4 regions of the Streptomyces sp. NPDC088794 genome follow, and region 4 is predicted to be linked to each of the others. Evidence: riboswitches for the same ligand, from Rfam matches in the RefSeq annotation. Region 4 holds a riboswitch; each other region holds the start of a gene.
What was found. A riboswitch is a leader RNA that binds a small molecule or an ion and turns the genes downstream of it on or off. The one in region 4 is predicted to bind cobalamin.
Positions count from the first base shown of each region.

Region 1: another riboswitch for cobalamin. It lies ahead of ACIP6U_RS04635 (ribonucleoside-diphosphate reductase subunit alpha); the one in region 4 lies ahead of metE (5-methyltetrahydropteroyltriglutamate--homocysteine S-methyltransferase).
Region 2: another riboswitch for cobalamin. It lies ahead of ACIP6U_RS43945 (CoA-acylating methylmalonate-semialdehyde dehydrogenase); the one in region 4 lies ahead of metE (5-methyltetrahydropteroyltriglutamate--homocysteine S-methyltransferase).
Region 3: another riboswitch for cobalamin. It lies ahead of ACIP6U_RS41370 (cobalamin biosynthesis protein); the one in region 4 lies ahead of metE (5-methyltetrahydropteroyltriglutamate--homocysteine S-methyltransferase).

Region 1 is NZ_JBIVKB010000002.1:9,440-13,866, reverse strand. It holds gene ACIP6U_RS04635 (ribonucleoside-diphosphate reductase subunit alpha) at 1-1,622, opposite strand, end outside; cobalamin riboswitch at 1,745-1,891, opposite strand; gene ACIP6U_RS04630 (GNAT family N-acetyltransferase) at 1,939-2,445, opposite strand; gene mctP (monocarboxylate uptake permease MctP) at 2,519-4,147, opposite strand; gene ACIP6U_RS04620 (DUF3311 domain-containing protein) at 4,144-4,398, opposite strand.
Region 2 is NZ_JBIVKB010000023.1:97,581-102,007, reverse strand. It holds gene ACIP6U_RS43945 (CoA-acylating methylmalonate-semialdehyde dehydrogenase) at 1-1,482, opposite strand, end outside; cobalamin riboswitch at 1,706-1,887, opposite strand; gene ACIP6U_RS43940 (ECF transporter S component) at 1,943-2,776, opposite strand; gene ACIP6U_RS43935 (ABC transporter ATP-binding protein) at 2,773-4,398, opposite strand; gene ACIP6U_RS43930 (energy-coupling factor transporter transmembrane component T) at 4,395-4,427, opposite strand, start outside.
Region 3 is NZ_JBIVKB010000020.1:65,754-70,180, reverse strand. It holds gene cobN (cobaltochelatase subunit CobN) at 1-128, opposite strand, end outside; gene ACIP6U_RS41375 (cobyric acid synthase) at 125-1,636, opposite strand; gene ACIP6U_RS41370 (cobalamin biosynthesis protein) at 1,633-2,577, opposite strand; cobalamin riboswitch at 2,675-2,838, opposite strand; gene ACIP6U_RS41365 (hypothetical protein) at 2,917-3,138, opposite strand; gene ACIP6U_RS41360 (anion permease) at 3,172-4,419, opposite strand.
Region 4 is NZ_JBIVKB010000001.1:323,747-328,173, reverse strand. It holds gene metE (5-methyltetrahydropteroyltriglutamate--homocysteine S-methyltransferase) at 96-2,414, opposite strand; cobalamin riboswitch at 2,586-2,810, opposite strand; gene helR (RNA polymerase recycling motor ATPase HelR) at 2,902-4,427, opposite strand, start outside.

The DNA.
Region 1 (4,427 bases), on a different contig from region 4:
AGCATGATGCGCTCGGCGATGCGGGTGGAGAGGGCCTTGGCCTCGGGGGAGTCGAAGGGCAGGCGGAGTTTGAAGAAGACGTCCTGGAGGCCCATGGCACCGAGGCCGACGGGACGCCATTTCGCGTTGGAGCGGCCCGCCTGCTCGGTCGGGTAGAAGTTGATGTCGACGACCCGGTCGAGGAAGGTGACGGCCGTGCGGACGGTCTCGTCCAGCCGGTCCCAGTCGATGTCCCGGCCGACCACGAAGGCGCCGAGGCTGACCGAGCCCAGGTTGCAGACCGCGGTCTCGCCGTCGTCCGTGACCTCCAGGATCTCCGTGCAGAGGTTGGAGGAGTGGACCGTGTGGCCCGGCTCGGCGGTCTGGTTGGCGGTGCGGTTGGCGGCGTCCTTGAAGGTCAGCCAGCCATTGCCGGTCTGCGCGAGGGTGCGCATCATGCGGCCGTAGAGGTCGCGGGCCGGGATGGTCTTGCGGGCGAGCCCGGCGGCCTCGGCCTTGCGGTACGCGGCGTCGAACTCCGCGCCCCACAGGTCGACGAGTTCGGGCACGTCGGCGGGGGAGAAGAGCGACCAGACGCCGTCCTCGTTGACCCGGCGCATGAACTCGTCCGGGATCCAGTGCGCGAGGTTCAGGTTGTGCGTACGGCGGGCGTCCTCACCGGTGTTGTCCCGCAGCTCCAGGAACTCCTCGATGTCGGAGTGCCAGGTCTCCAGGTAGACCGCGGCCGCGCCCTTGCGCCGGCCGCCCTGGTTCACGGCGGCGACGGAGGCGTCCAGCGTCTTGAGGAACGGGACGATGCCGTTGGAGTGCCCGTTGGTGCCGCGGATCAGTGAACCCCGGGAGCGGATGCGGGAGTAGGCGATGCCGATGCCGCCGGCGTGCTTGGAGAGGCGGGCGACCTGGTGGTAGCGGTCGTAGATGGAGTCCAGCTCGTCCATCGGGGAGTCGAGGAGGTAGCAGGACGACATCTGGGGGTGCCGGGTGCCGGAGTTGAAGAGCGTGGGGGAGGAGGGGAGGTAGTCCAGCCGGCTCATCAGGCGGTAGAGCGAGGCGACTTCGTCCAGGGCGCGGGTGCTGTCGTCCTCCGCGAGGCCGGCGGCGACGCGCAGCATGAAGTGCTGGGGGGTCTCGACGACCTTGCGGGTGATGGGGTGGCGCAGCAGGTAGCGGCTGTGCAGGGTGCGCAGGCCGAAGTAGCCGAAGCGGTCGTCGGCGGTGCGGTCGATCAGTTCGTCGAGGCGGGCCGCGTGGACGCGGACGAACTCGGCGGTGCGGTCGGCGATGAGGCCCTCGCGGTGGCCGACGAGGACCGACTCGGTGAACGAGGTGACGCCCTGCGAGGCGGCCTCGGCGCGGATCGAGATGGTCAGCAGCCGGGCGGCGACCTGCGAGTAGGCGGGGTCCTCCGAGATGAGACCGGCGGCGGCCTCCGTGGCCAGCTCGCGCAGTTCGGCCTCGTCGGCCTGCGCGGACCGGCCGCGCAACGCGGCGGCGGCGACCCGGCCGGGGTCGGCGTCGGGGAGGTCGGCGGTCAACTCGGTCAGGATCCGCAGCAACGCGGTACCGGGGCCGTCGGTCTCCGGCGCGGTGACTGAAGCCGGGTCGGCTGGCGCGATGGTCACGTGGGGCTCTCCCTCGCTGGGCACGGGGGCCAGGCGGAGGGCAGGGGGCAGCCACGAGCGCACGACGGCGTCGCGTCCCCGGCCCATTCCACGAGGCCCGGACGTCATGGCACCCGACCGGCTTGGTCGGGCGCGCTGTCGGCAGGTCCTCGGACTGACGCCCATACATGTGCGAACACGCATGAGTACACCGTTGCGGGACAGTTCCGGATTCGCACCGGATTCCCCTGCGACGACAGCGAGCATGAGCATACATCTTGTGCTGGGTTGTAGGAGCACCCCTAGATGTTGTGTCGCGCGCCGACTTCGGAGCGTGTCAGAACGTCAACTGATAGGTGAGCAGCACGAAGTCGCCGGCCTCCGGAATGGGGTTCCAGTCCCGTTCCGGGACGCGGACGAAGCCGAGGCGTTCGTAGATGCGGTGGGCGGCGCGCATGGTCGGCTGGGTGGACAGGACGATGCCGGTGCAGTCCTCGGCGGCTCGTGCGCGGTCGACGCAGGCGCGGACGAGTGCCTCGCCCGCGCCCCGGCCGCGGGCCGCCCGGTCGACGGCGAGCATGCGGATCTCGGCCTCGGTGGGGCCGGCCCGCTCGGCCATGTGCGTGCCGGCGGTGACGAAGGTGACCCCGCCGAGGATCCGGTCCCTGTCCGTGGCGACCAGCACGTCGGCGACGGCCGCCCGATTGGCCACGTCTCTGAGCTCGCCGAGGTACCAGTCGCTCTCTCCGAAGGTCAGCAGGTCGTCCTGGAGGTAGGCCTGGGCGGTGATCTCGCCGAGGGTCTCGTATTCGGTGGGGTGCGCTGCCCGGATCACGATGTCCATGCAGGCGAGTGTGCCCGACGGGTACGACAACGGGCCGCCGGATTTTCTCCGGCGGCCCGTTGAGCAGGAGTGCCTAGTGCGAGGTCCCCGCCGTGGCCGGCGGCAGTTCCACCTCCACGCCCGGGTCGCCCGCGTCCGCCGTGTAGTCGCCCGGCTGCGTCTCGTCGACGCCCTCCGGGGCCTTCAGTGCCTTCAGGACGAAGGTCAGGACCACCGTGACGACGACGTTCAGGACGAACGCGGTGAGGCCGATGTAGCCGATCTCGCCGATGCCGGGGATCTCCTTGGAGGAGCCGCCGAAGTGCTTCTGGGTCGGGGAGGCGACGCCGTACGCGGCGGCCGTGCCGTAGATCATGCCGACCGCCCAGCCGGCGAGCAGGGCCCAGCGGTGGAACCAGCGGGTGAACAGGCCGCCGACCAGGGCCGGGAAGGTCTGGAGGATCCAGATGCCGCCGAGGAGCTGGAAGTTGATGGCGACCGTCTTGTCCATCGTCAGGACGAAGACCAGGGCGCCGACCTTCACCAGCAGGGACACCAGCTTGGAGACCTTGGTCTCCTGTTCCGGTGTGGCGTCCGGCTTGATGAAGTCCTTGTAGATGTTGCGGGTGAAGAGGTTCGCGGCCGCGATGGACATGATGGCCGCGGGCACCAGCGCGCCGATGCCGATCGCCGCGAAGGCCACGCCCGCGAACCAGTCCGGGAACATGTCCTCGAACAGCTGCGGGATCGCCAACTGCCCGTTGCTGACCTTCACTCCGGCCGCGATGGCCATGAACCCGAGCAGCGCCAGCAGGCCGAGCATCAGTGAATACAGCGGCAGGATCGTGGTGTTGCGGCGGATCACCTCACGGCTCCTGGAGGAGAGCGTCGCGGTGATCGAGTGCGGGTACATGAAGAGCGCGAGCGCGGAGCCCAACGCCAGGGTGGCGTACGTCCATTGACCCGCCTCGGCCGGTGCGAGGGCGCCGCGCGGCTTGCCGGTCGCCGGGTTGGTCTGCGCGAACGCCTCGCCGGCCTTGGCGAAGATGTCGTCGAAACCGCCCAGTTTGATCGGGATGTAGATGATCGCCACCGCGATGACGATGTAGATCAGCGTGTCCTTCACGAACGCGATCAGCGCGGGCGCGCGCAGTCCCGAGGAGTAGGTGTACGCCGCGAGTACGCCGAAGGCGATCAGCAGCGGGAGGTCCTTCACGAACCAGTTGGTGTCGTCACCGCCGCCGACGCCCATCACGTCCAGCACTGCCTGGATGCCGACGAGTTGGAGCGCGATGTACGGCATCGTCGCGAGGATGCCGGTGACGGCCACCGCGAGCGAGAGGCCCTTCGAGCCGAACCGGCCGCGCACGAAGTCGGACGTCGTCACATAGCCGTGCTTGTGCGAGACCGACCAGAGGCGGGGCAGGAAGGTGAAGATCAGCGGGTAGACGAGGATCGTGTACGGCACCGCGAAGAAGCCGGCCGCGCCGGCCGCGTAGATCGCCGCCGGGACCGCCACGAACGTATACGCCGTGTAGAGGTCGCCGCCGAGCAGGAACCAGGTGACCCAGGTGCCGAACGACCGTCCGCCCAGGCCCCATTCGTCGAGGCTGGCCTCGTTCTCGGCCCGGCGCCAGCGGGCCGCCAGGAAGCCGACGACCGTGACGGCCACGAAGAAGAAGATGAAGACGGCGAGCGCTACGCCGTTCACGCCGTCGTTCACTTGGCGGCACCCTTCGTGCGGGCGCGCTGGTCACGCTGCCACAGCTGGTACGCGGTCATGGTCAGCGCGGTGGAGATCAGCACCCACAGCATCTGGTACCAGTAGAAGAAGGGGATGCCGATGAACGTCGGGTCGGTCTTGGCGTAGGAGCCGACCCAGAGCATCGCCACGAACGGGGCGATCAGGCAGAGGGCGATCACCACGCGGACCGGTGTCACCACCGGTGGTTTCACTTCGGGCACTTCTGACATTCCGCGGCTCCGTCCCCTCACTGGCTACC
Region 2 (4,427 bases), on a different contig from region 4:
CCCCGCGGGCCAGCGCGAAGTGACGGTCTTCGTACGCGTGTAGAAGCGGATCGCATCCGGGCCGTGCTGGTTGAGGTCGCCGAAGCCGGACCGTTTCCAGCCGCCGAAGGTGTGGTAGGCGACGGGCACCGGGATGGGCACGTTGACGCCGACCATGCCGGTGTTCACGCGCCGGGTGAAGTCGCGGGCGGTGTCGCCGTCCCGGGTGAAGATCGCGACGCCGTTGCCGTAGAGGTGCTCGCTGGGCAGGCGCAGGGCCTCCTCGTAGTCGGCGGCGCGGACCACGGACAGGACCGGGCCGAAGATCTCCTCCTGGTAGATCCGCATGGCCGGGGTGACCCGGTCGAAGAGGGAGGCTCCGGCGAAGAAGCCGTCCTCGTGGCCGGGCAGGACGAAGTCCCGTCCGTCAACGACGAGTTCGGCGCCCTCCTCGACGCCGAGGTCGACGTACGAGCGCACCCGGTCGACGGCGTCCCGGCCGACCAGCGGTCCGAAGTCGGCCTCGGGGTCGTCGCTGCGGCCGATGCGCAGCGACCCGATGCGCTCCTTCAGTCGGGCCACGAGCGCGTCGGCGGTGGCCTCGCCGACCGGGACGGCGACGGAGATCGCCATGCAGCGCTCCCCCGCCGAGCCGTTGCCCGCGCCGATCAGGGCGTCCACGGCCTGATCGAGGTCGGCGTCCGGCATGACGATCATGTGGTTCTTGGCGCCCCCGAAGCACTGGGCGCGCTTGCCGTGCGCGGCGGCGGTGGCATAGACGTACGCGGCGATCGGGGTGGAGCCGACGAAACCGAGGGCTTCGACGCGGGGGTCTTCGAGAAGGGTGTCGACGGTCTCCTTGCCGCCGTGGACGACGTTCAGGACGCCGGGCGGCAGGCCCGCTTCCAGGAAGAGTTCGGCGAGCCGGAGCGGAACGGAAGGGTCGCGTTCGGAGGGCTTGAGGATGAAGGCGTTGCCGCAGGCCAGCGCGGGCGCCGCCTTCCACAGGGGGATCATCGCGGGGAAGTTGAAGGGGGTGATGCCGGCGACGACTCCGAGCGGGGCTCGCAGGGAGTGGACGTCGATGCCCGTGCCGGCGTTGTCGGTGAACTCGCCCTTGAGCAGGTGCGGGATGCCGGCGGCGAACTCGACGACTTCGAGGCCGCGCTGGAGGTCGCCGTGCGCGTCGGCGACGGTCTTGCCGTGCTCGGAGGAGAGGAGCCGGGCCAGTGAGTCCCGCTCCCCCTCGACGAGTTGGAGGAAGCGGAGGAAGACGCGGGCGCGGCGCTGCGGGTTCCACTGACCCCACTCGCGCTGCGCCTCGGTGGCGTCGGCGATGACGGCCTCGGTCTCGGCGCGGCTCGCGAGCGGGACGCGGGCCTGCACCTCGCCGGTGTTCGGGTCGTACACATCGCCGTAGGACCCCGAGGTTCCCGGGGTGTGCTTGCCGCCGACGAAATGACTCAACTCGCGCACGGGAGCGCGGTCTTGTGCGTGGACCATGGATGCCTGCTCTCGTCAGGTGGGGTCCAGGAATGGCGCGCTCGCCACCGGCACGGACGCCGAAAGCGCACACGTGCGGGGGGGGCCGCGCAGGATCGCGTATGGCGAAGGGCCGTCAGGTCCTGACGGTGGAATGCCGGAAAGACTCGGCAACAGGCAGTGGGCCCCTGCCGGGATCGTGAACGCATACCGGTGCCATGCGTGTCTGCTCCATCCTCGTGGACAACACGGAACAAACCGCGGCCGGTATCCTGACTCCCGGATCAGCGCGCGCCGTCCGCCTTCCCGACATCCAGCTCGTCAGTGGCGTCCTGCTCGACGGCGAACTCCCCGGTCACAGTGGCGGGACCGTGCCGGTTTCACACCGGCTTCCCTGCACCGCGGACCTTGGGGCACGAGCATATAGTTGGACGTCCTAGTAAATCCAGTGCCGACGGCCGCGCGGCTATTCGGGTTCCGTTCAGGAGTCGCCTGGATCGGCCGCTCGCGCGGGAGCGGCGAAACGCACCGGCGCCCGGAATCGGGCCTTGCGGGCGGCCCGGCGGAACGTCGTGAGGACGGCCGGTCCCGCCAGCAGGATGCAGAGGAAGTTGGTGACCGCCCGCCCTGTGTCCCAGCCGAGGGACGTGGCGATGTCGAAGGCGACGTAGCGATGCCACTGCTCGGTGAACGGCAGGCCGGGCAGATAGGCGATGGAGTTGTTCGGGTCGAGGGAGAACGGCCAGAAGGAGAGGTTGAGCAGGAAGCCGAAGAGATAGCCGGAGAGCGAGCCGTAGACGGCGAGGAGCAGTACCTCGCGTCGGCCGCTCGCTCTGGGGAGGAAGCCGGCGAGCATGCCGACGAACGCGCAACCGAACATCTGGTACGGCATCCACGGCCCGACCCCGCCGGTGATGAGGGCGGAGGCGAACAGCGAGGTGCACCCCAGGACGAAGCCGAAGCCGGGCCCGTAGACGCGTCCGGCGAGGACGAGGACGAAGAAGACGGTCTCGATGCCCGCGGTGCCGGCGCCCAGTGGACGCAGCGCCGCGTTGACGGCGGACAGGACGCCGAGCATCGCGAGCGCCTTGGAGTCGATACCGCCCTCGGCGATCTCGGAGAGGACGACGCACAGGACGAGTACCAGCAGCACGCCGAAGATGAGCGGGGGTGCGTAGTTCGAGCCGAAGGTGCCCGGTGCGACGACGAACGGCCAGAAGAACGCGACCACGCCGAGGATCGCGGCGAGCGCCATCACGATCCCGGCGCGGCCGGTGAGCCGGATGGCCGGGGCGGAGGTACGGAGTGCGGTCATCGGTCGGAGTCCCCGTCCAGCAGCGGGAGCACCTGATCGACGGTCAGGAACGGCAGCGGAGCGAGGATCTTCGCCGTCTGCGGCGCGAACACCGGTGAGGCCGTGATGACTTCGGCGGTGGGCCCGTCGGCGACGATGTCCCCCTCCGCCATGACGACGACCCGGTCGGCGGCGCGGGCGACGAACTCGACGTCGTGGGTGGCGATGACGACGGCCCGGCCCTCGGCGGCCAGCGCGTCGACGATCCGGACGAGTTCCGTCTTTGCGCGGTAGTCGAGGCCGCGTGTCGGCTCGTCGAGAAGCAGCACTCGGGGTGCGGCGGAGAGTTGGATGGCCAGGACGAGTGCCAGCTTCTGTCCCTCGGACAGGTCGCGCGGGTGGGTGTCGTCGGGGATGCCGGGCGCGAGCCGGTCCAGGATGGCGCGGGCCGGCTCCCCGCCGGCCGACTCGGTGTCGGCCTGGCCGAGTTCCTGTTTGACGCTTTCGAGATAGAGCAGGTCGGCGGGGGTCTGCGGGACCAGGCCGACAGCCCGGCGGGCCTCGGCGGAGGACAGCGCGTGCGGATCCCCCGGGGCGTCGGCGACCTTGACCGTTCCGGCGCGACGCGGACCGGAGCCCTGGAGTGCCCACAGCAGGGAGGACTTGCCGGAGCCGTTGCGGCCCATGAGCGCGACGACCTCGCCCCCTCGGAGGTCCAGGTCGACCTCCCGGACCGCCGGTACCCCGTGGTAGGTCACCGTTACGCCGCGCGCGGTCAACAGCCGTGGGCCGACGCTGGTTTGGGGAGGGCGTACGGGTCCGGGCGTTCGGCCTTTCAGACGGGTCCGCAGGGGGGCGGCGGCGCGGCGGGCGTCGCGGATGGACAGGGGCAGCGGGGACCAGCCGGCGGCTCGGCCGAGTTCCACGATCGGCGGCGCGATCGTGGACGTACGCAGGATGTCGGCGGGTGCGCCGATCGCCGCGCGGCCGTCGCCCGGCAGATGGACGATGCGGTCGGCGTACTGCACGACCCGTTCGAGGCGGTGCTCGGCCATCAGCACGGTGACGCCGAGGTCGTGGACGAGGCGGGTGACGGCGGCGAGGACTTCTTCGGCCGCCGTGGGGTCGAGAGCTGAGGTGGGCTCGTCGAGGACCAGGACGCGGGGGTGAGCGGTGAGGACGGAGCCGATGGCGACGCGTTGTTGCTGGCCGCCGGAGAGTTCATGCAGGGCGCGGTGGCGCAGGTCGGCGAGGCCGAGCAGGTCGAGGGTCTCCTCGACGCGCTTGCGCATGGTGGCGGGCGGGATCGCCAACTGCTCCATGGCGTAGGCGAGTTCCTCCTCGACGGTGTCGGTGACGAAGCCGTCCAGGGGGTCCTGGCCCACCACTCCGACGACGTCGGCGAGTTCGCGCGGCGGGTGGTGAGCGGTGTCGCGGCCGTCCACGACGACCCGGCCGTACAGGGTGCCGCCGGTGAAGTGCGGCACGAGCCCGTTGACGGCGCCCAGGAGCGTCGACTTACCGACGCCCGTGTGCCCGACGACGAGGCACAGTTCGCCCTCCTCCACCGTCAGGTCGACCTCGCGCAGGGCGGGTTCGGCCGCGTCGTCGTAGTGGACGGTGACCTGGTCGAAGGTGATCACGTGGCGCCGGCTTTCTCGGTACGCCGAGG
Region 3 (4,427 bases), on a different contig from region 4:
TCGACGAGCGCGGGCAACTCGCCCTCGACATCCACCCGGTTCGGGTTGCCGATCCGGTACCCGGCGCCGGCGGCACGCGCCGCCAGCAGATCCGTGTCGGCGGTCGACAACAACAACACTGTGCTCATGCGGGCGCTCCCGGTGGAATGAAAGGCAGTCCTTGCGGCGCGCCGGACTCGATGAGCCGCCACAGCGCGTCCGTGTCCGCGTGCTGTTCGATCAGGTCGCCGAGCCGGTCGAGCTGCTCCTCGCGCAGCGCGGCGAAGGAGGTGTCGGCGGCCGGCACGAACCGGCGCCCCGCGGCGGCCGCCACTTCGCGCAGGAACGCCCGCCGGAACCCGTCCGACTCCAGCGAGCCGTGCCAGTGGGTCCCCCAGGTCTGACCGACCCGGCAGCCGTCCAAGAAGGCCTCGCCGCCGGTCAGTCGGGCGACACCGTGATGGATCTCGTACCCCTCGACCGGCTCGCCGAGGGCTTCGCCCACCGGCCGGGTGAGGGTCTTCTCGCGCGCGAACCGCACCCGCAGGGGCAGCACCCCGAGCCCGTCCACGTGTCCGCGCCGGCTCTCGACCTCGTCCTCGATGTGCTCGCCGAGGACCTGGAAACCACCGCAGATACCGAGGATCGGCCGCTGCTCGGCGGCCCTGCGGACCAGGGCGTCGGCAAGTCCCCGCTCCCGCAGCCACTCCAGCGCCTTGACCGTCCCCCGGGTCCCCGGGATCACGACGAGATCGGCGTCGGCCAGCTCCTCGGGCCGGTCCACGAACCGCACCACGACGCCCGGTTCGGCGGCCAGCGCGTCCACGTCCGTGAAGTTGGACATGAGCGGGATCGCGCACACGGCGACGCGCAGCACGTCCTCGCCGACAGGCGGCGCGGTGTTGGATTCCCGCACGGTCCCGCGCAGCGAGATGCGCAGCCCGTCCTCCTCGTCGATCCCGAGGCCGTGCTGGAACGGCAGCACGCCGTACGTCCGCCGCCCGGTGAGGCCGAGCAGCATCTCCAACCCCGGTTCCAGCAGCGACACATCGCCACGGAACTTGTTGACGACGAACCCGGCGATCAGGGCCTGATCCTCCGGGCTGAGCAGCGCGACCGTCCCGAAGAAGGAGGCGAAGACGCCCCCGCGGTCGATGTCGCCCACCACGAGCACGGGCAGCCGCGCGTTGCGCGCGATCCCCATGTTCACGATGTCGGTCCGCCGCAGATTGATCTCGGCAGGACTGCCGGCCCCCTCACAGATCACCGCGTCATACGTGCCCCGCAACTCCGCGAGACAGTCGAGCACGGTCCCGAGCAACCGTTCCTGCCGCCCGCCGTGGTAGCCACGCGCACTCATTTCGCCCACGGGCCTGCCCATGAGCACGACCTGACTGCTCCGCTCGCCACCGGGCTTGAGCAGCACGGGATTCATCAGCGCGGTCGGCTCGATCCGACAGGCCTGCGCCTGCATGGCCTGCGCCCGCCCGATCTCCGCGCCCTCGCGCGTCACGAACGAGTTGAGGGACATGTTCTGCGCCTTGAACGGCGCGACCTTCACGCCCTGCCGCACCAGCCACCGGCAGATTCCGGCGGTGACGACACTCTTGCCGGCGTCCGAGGTGGTCCCGGCGACCAACAGCCCGCCGCCGCTCATGACTTGCGCCCCTTCGCGAGCAGCCGCCCGGCGACGCTCACGCCGAGCGCGAGCAGACCGACGCGCCGGGACAGCCGTACGGCCCGCTCGATGTCCTGTGTGACGACCGCGCGCCCCGAGGCGCCATTGAGGACGGGCCGGTGCTCGACTCGCCCTCCATAGGCCAGCGTTCCGCCCAGCCGCACCCCGAGCGCCCCCGCGAACGAGGCCTCCACGGGCCCGGCGTTGGGGCTCGGGTGCTTGCCGGCGTCGGCACGCCAGGCGCGTACCGCCCCGCGCGGATCGTCGCCCGCCACGGTCGCGAGGACGGCGGTGAGCCGCGCCCCCGGCCAGCCGGCCACGTCGTCGAGGCGGGCCGAAGCCCAGCCGTAGCGGCGGTACTTGGGCGACTTGTGCCCGACCATGGCGTCGAGGGTGTTCACGGCCCGGAAGCCGACCAGGCCCGGCACGCCCGCCACCGCACCCCACACCAGCGCGCCCACCACCGCGTCGGAGGTGTTCTCGGCGACGGACTCGACGACGGCCCGGGCGATCCCGTCGGCGTCGAGGGCCTGGGGGTCGCGCCCGCAGAGGTGGGGCAGCCGGGCCCGCGCGCTCTCGATGTCCCCGGCCGCCAGCGCCTGCCCGATGGCCCCCGCCTCACGGGCGAGGGAGGTGCCGCCGACGACGGCCCAGGTGGCGGCGGCGGTCAGCGCGACGGAGGCGGTACGGGAGGGGCGTACGGCGGACGTTGCCGCGGCGGCGAGGGCGACGGCGCCGCCCGCGCACACGGCGGTGTGCAGGGCGCCCCAGCCGCGGTGGTCGCGCCACAGCACCCGCTCCACGGCGCCCGCGGCCCGGCCGAACGCGGCGACCGGATGGCCGCGGCGCGGATCGCCGAGCAGATGGTCACCGAGGAGGCCGGCGGCGGCGCCGTACGCGAAGACGCGATCGGCACGCATCGGCTCAGCCGGCCGTCGGGTCGGGCAGAGCTCGGGTGATGGACCTCAACAGGCGGCCGCGCATGGCGAATTGTCCTCACTCAGGGTGTCCGCGCCCTGGTTCGAAGAGAGCGACGGCGAGAGTTCCTGGCTCCCGGGACTACCTACCCCGGTGACAGTGGCGGGACCGCGCCGGAATCACACCGGCTTCCTCTCTTGCCGCCGTACTTGGCCCCGGCAGTCCACCACGGGCCTGGAAGAACCGTCAACTTGCCGCTGACCTGCGACGGGAGAGTGTGCTGAGGCCCACACAGGGCCCGTCGGAGGTCGGCGGACGATAGGTCGAGGAACGTGCGGGGATCAGGCGACGATCAGCGAGATCCCGTACGCCACAGCCGCCGCGCACGCCGCGAAGCAGACGTAGGCGCCGGTCACCGCGAGGGTGGCCGAGCCGCCCTGGGCCGTCGCCTTCTCCTGGCGGGACAGGCCCGCGACGCCGAGGGTGAACAGGGCCACGAGGCCCACGGTGACCACGAGGCTGACGCCGAAGACGGAGCCGAGGGCCGCCCAGTCGATGTGCATGCTGGTGATTCCTTCGTTACCGGTGGGCGGGGATCAGAGAGCGGGGGCGGCCGACGGGGCGGCCGGATCGGCCGCGGGGGTCGTGGGCGCCGGGATGGTGGCCGTCAGGTCGTCGGTGACCGGGCCCGCGGGAGGCGGGGTCACGGCGGCGATCGCCGTGGTCACCACGCCGGGCGGCTCCTCGGTCTCGTTGACGTTGCTGTGGTCGACGACCTCGCGGCGGGAGAGCTTCCAGATGGCCGCGCTGGAGGCGATCAGGAAGACGGCGACGACCGCCGTGCCCCAGTCGCCCAGGTCGGTGACGGACTCGGCGAGCGCGCCCACCAGGGCGGCGGCCGGCAGGGTCAGGCCCCAGGCGACGAACATGCGGGTCGCCGTCGACCAGCGGACCACGCCGCCCTTGCGGCCGAGGCCCGCGCCCATCACCGAGCCGGAGACGACGTGCGTGGTGGAGAGGGAGAAGCCGAGGTGCGAGGAGGCCAGGATGGCGGTCGCCGCGCTGGTCTGGGCGGCGAAGCCCTGCTGCGGCTGAAGCTCGGTCAGGCCCTTGCCCATGGTGCGGATGATGCGCCAGCCGCCCAGGTAGGTGCCCAGCGCGATGGCGAGACCGGCGGAGAGGATGACCCAGGTGGGCGGGTCGGAGTCGGGGGCGACGGCGCCGCCGGCGACCAGGGCGAGGGTGATGATGCCCATCGTCTTCTGCGCGTCGTTGGTGCCGTGGGCCAGCGAGACCAGTCCGGCGGAGGCGATCTGGCCGGCGCGGTAGCCCTTCGCGGCGGCCTTGCCGTCGGCCTTCCTGCCGAGCCGGTAGGACAGGCGGGTCGCGAGCAGCGCGGCGACACCGGCCACGATCGGGGCGGCGACCGCCGGCAGCAGCACCTTGGTGACGAGCGCGTCGCCGTGCACCGCACCGGTGCCGGCCGAGGCGATGGTGGCGCCGATCAGACCGCCCATCAGGGCGTGCGAGGAACTGGACGGCAGTCCGACGAGCCAGGTCACCAGGTTCCACAGGATCGCGCCGACCAGGGCGGCGAAGATGACCTCGGGACGGATGCCGGTCTCGTCGACGAGACCCTTGGAGATCGTGTTGGCGACCTCGACGGAGAGGAAGGCGCCCACCAGGTTGAGCGCGGCGGACATCGCCACCGCCACCTTGGGCTTGAGCGCACCGGTCGAGATGGTGGTGGCCATCGCGTTGGCGGTGTCGTGAAAACCGTTCGTAAAATCGAACGCGAGAGCGGTTACGACCACAATCGCGAGGATCAGCGAGAAGTTTTCCATTTACCCAG
Region 4 (4,427 bases):
GGGTCCGGTGTACGGGTCTCCATTGGACACGGCCCGTACGTGCACCGACCGGGGAGGGTTCTCCAACTGCCCTCCCCGGCCGACGGATCCCGGCATCAGGCCCCGGACAGTTCCTCACGGACCGTGCGGGCGGCGGCGACCAGGTTCTCCAGCGAGGCCCGGGTCTCGGGCCAACCGCGGGTCTTCAGGCCGCAGTCGGGGTTGACCCACAGCCGCTCGACGGGGATGGCCTTGAGCCCGGTGCGCAGCAGGTCGGCGGCCTCCTCCGTGCTCGGGACGCGCGGCGAGTGGATGTCGTACACGCCGGGTCCCGCCTCGCGCGGATAGCCGTGGGCGGCGAGTTCGCGCGCGACCTGCATGTGCGAGCGGGCGGCCTCCAGGCTGATGACGTCCGCGTCGAGATCGTCGATGGCCTGCACGATGTCCCCGAACTCGGCGTAGCACATGTGCGTGTGGATCTGCGTGTCCGGCCGCACCCCGCCCGTGCTGAGCCGGAACGCCTCGGTCGCCCACGCCAGATACGCGGCGCGGTCGGCGGTGCGCAGCGGGAGCGTCTCGCGCAGGGCGGGCTCGTCGACCTGGATCACCGAAGTCCCGGCCGCCTCAAGGTCGTCGACCTCCTCGCGCAGGGCGAGCGCGACCTGGCGGGCGGTGTCGCCGAGCGGCTGGTCGTCCCGGACGAAGGACCAGGCGAGCATGGTGACAGGCCCGGTGAGCATGCCCTTGACCGGACGCGAGGTGAGGGACTGGGCGTACGTCGTCCAGCGCACGGTCATCGGCTCGGGGCGGGAGATGTCGCCGGCCAGGATCGGCGGCCGGACGTAACGGGTGCCGTAGGACTGCACCCAGCCGTGCTGCGTGGCCAGGTAGCCCGTCAGCTGCTCGGCGAAGTACTGGACCATGTCGTTGCGTTCGGCCTCGCCGTGCACCAGGACGTCCAGACCGGTCTTCTCCTGGAAGGAGATCACCTCCTGGATCTCGGCCCTGATGCGCTCCTCGTAGCCGGCCGTGTCGATCCGGCCCGCCCGCAAGTCGGCGCGGGCGGTGCGCAGTTCACCGGTCTGCGGGAAGGAGCCGATCGTGGTGGTCGGCAGCAGCGGCAGACCGAGGTGGGCACGCTGGGCCGCGGCGCGCTCGGCGTACGGCTGGGAGCGGCGGGCGTCGGCCTCCGTGACGGCGGCGGCGCGGGCCCGTACCGCCGGATCGTGCGTGATCGGCGAGCCCGCACGCGAGGCCAAGTTGGCACGGTTGACGGCGAGTTCGGCGGCGATCGTGTCGGTGCCCTGGGCGAGGCCCTTGGCGAGGGTGACGATCTCGGCCGTCTTCTGCTTGGCGAACGCGAGCCAGCGCAGGATCTGCGGCTCGATGTCCCGCTCGGCGGCTGCGTCCAGCGGGACATGGAGGAGTGAGCAGGACGCGGCCACGTCGACCCGGTCGGCGAGTCCGAGCAACGTGCCAAGTGTGGCAAGGGACTTGGTGAGGTCGTTGACCCAGATGTTGCGGCCGTTGACGACCCCCGCGACCAGTCGCTTGCCGGGCAGTCCGCCCACGGCGGCCAGCGCGTCGAGGTTGGCCGCGGCGGCCTCGGTGAAGTCCAGGGCGAGCCCCTCGACCGGCGCCTTGGCCAGCACCGGCAGCGCGTCGCCGAGCCGGTCGAAGTACGAGGCGACCAGGAGCTTCGGCCGGTCGGTGAGGCCACCGAGGTCACGGTAGGCGCGCGTGGCGGCGTTCAGCTCGGCCGGGGTGCGGTCCTGGATCAGGGCGGGCTCGTCCAGCTGCACCCACTCGGCGCCCGCCGCCCGCAGGTCGGCGAGGACCTCGGCGTACACCGGCAGCAGTCGGTCGAGCAGGGTGAGCGGGTCGAAGTCCGCCGGTACGCCCGGGGCGGGCTTGGCCAGCAGGAGGTACGTGATCGGGCCGACCAGCACCGGACGGGCGTTCAGCCCGAGGGCCAGGGCCTCCGCCAACTCCGCGACCTGCTTGGTCGAGTCGGCGGCGAAGACCGTGTCGGGCCCCAACTCCGGTACCAGGTAGTGGTAGTTCGTGTCGAACCACTTGGTCATCTCCAGCGGCGCCACGTCCTGGGTGCCGCGGGCCATGGCGAAGTAGCCGTCGAGCGCGTCCGCTTCGACGGCCGCGCGGTGACGGGCGGGGACGGCGCCGACCATGACGGTGGTGTCGAGGACGTGGTCGTAGTACGAGAAGTCGCCGGTCGGCACCTCGTCGACGCCGGCCTTCGCCAGCTCCCGCCAGTTGGTGGCACGCAACTCTGCGGCCGTGGCGCGCAGGGCGTCGGCGCTGACGCGGCCCTTCCAGTAGCCCTCGATGGCCTTCTTGAGTTCGCGGTCCGGGCCCTGGCGGGGGTAGCCGTACACGGTGGCCCGCGCTGCCGCGGCTGCGGTCTTGGTGGTCACGGAGATCTCCTTCGCGAGATGGATCCCTGAGATCCCGGCGACGGGACGCGAGCGCGAAGGGTGACGGAACCGGGCGGGCACGACCCCGCGCGGCAGTGGAACTGCGCGGTCGTCCGCCTGGTATGTACGCCGACCCGCCCACGAGGTCACCGGGATGTCCGCGCACGATTCGGCCGTACGCGGGCAGGTGGCAGGTCTTCGGACTCGCGGGCACGTCCTCCGGTCTCCCGGCGGACTCCTACTGGCCGTCGCTTCCCAAGCCCTCCGTGGGCCCAGTGCGTATGACGGCGGTCGTTCCCGCTCACCGCTGCGGGGCAGTCCCGGATTCCCACCGGGTTCCCTCTTGCGACGCATCCCGCCTGGCGGACGGGGCGAACCAGCTGCACCGGCCAGCCTACGGGGTGGCGCGTCGGAGGGGAGCGACGGGTCCATCATGCGGATGCGAGATGTCCCATCGGCCTCCCTGTGCGGCGGCAGGCGGCAGGCGTCAGGTGCTCGTGAGGACGACGAGCTGCTGGGTCGCCCGGGTCATCGCCACATAGTGGTCGACCGCTCCCTCGATGCCCTCGCCGAACTTCTCCGGGTCGACGAGGACGACCAGGTCGAACTCGAGTCCCTTCGACAGTTCCGGGGTGAGTGAGCGGACTCGGGACGTCGCCCGGAACGTGGGATCGCCGATGACGCAGGCGATCCCGTCGTCGTGTGCGGCGAGCCAGGTGTCGAGGACCGAGGGCAGATCCGAGGCGGAGCCGTGGACGACGGGGATACCGCTGCTGCGGATGGAGGTCGGCACGTTGGCGTCCGGGAGCGCGGCCCGGATGACCGGCTCGGCCTCCGCCATGACCTCTTCCGGCGTGCGGTAGTTGATGCTCAGCGAGGCCACGTCGATCCGGTTGAGCCCGACGCGTTCGAGCCGTTCCTGCCAGGATTCCGTGAACCCGTGCCGGGCCTGGGCGCGGTCGCCGACGACGGTGAAGCTCCGGGACGGACACCGCAACAGCAGCATCTGCCACTGCGCGTCGGTCAGTTCCTGCGCCTCGTCCACGACGACGTGCGCGAACGGTCCGGCCAGCAGGTCCGGGTCGACGGTGGTCAGTTCGGCCTCGTCGACCAGGCTGACCTGAGCGTCCTCCCCGCGCAACATCTTCACCAGGCCGATGCCCTCGTCACCGTCGTCGCCCGAGGTGGACACCGCCTCGATCAAGTTGTCGACGACCTGGGTCATGCGCTCGCGTTGCGCGGCGAGGACGGCCTTGTGCCGGCGCTCGCGCCGCGCCGCCTCCGGGTCGCCGAGCCGCTGCCGTGCCGCGTCCAGGAAGGGGAGGTCGGACACCGTCCAGGCCTGGGCCTCCGCGCGCTGCAGCTTCTGCACGTCGTCGCGGTCCAGCCAGGGAGCACACATCCGCAGATAGGCGGGGACCGTCCACAGATCGCCGACCAGGTCGTCCGCTTCGAGCAGCGGCCACGCGCGGTTGAAGGCGGTCAGCAGCGCCCGGTTCTGCAGCAGCGACTTGCGCAGCAGGGTGGTCGGGGCGTCCCCCTCGTGCTTCTCCATCAGGAGGGTGAGCAGCTCCTCCCAGACCTGCTCGCGCGCCTCGTTGTGCGGGGTGCCGGGTTCCGCCGCGTCGAACGCCACGGCCCAGTCGTCGGCGCTCAGCGGGATGTCCGACCAGTGCGTGGTGACCGTCATCCCCTTGGCGGGCGGCTCCTCGTAGAACCTGACGGCCCTCTCGATCGCCTTCACCAGGTCCGCGGACGACTTGAGGGCGGCCACCTCGGGGTCGCTCTCCTCCTGCGCCGCCGCTCCCTCGGCGACCAGGTCCCGCAGGATGCAGGTCTGCACGCCCTCCTCGCCGAGGCTGGGCAGGACGTCGGAGACGTAGTCCAGGTAGGGCCGGTGCGGACCCACGAACAGGACGCCGCCCCTGCGGTGCCCGAGCCGGGGGTCGGAGTAGAGGAGGTAGGCGGACCGGTGCAGGGCGACGACGGTCTTGCCCGTACCCGGACCGCCGT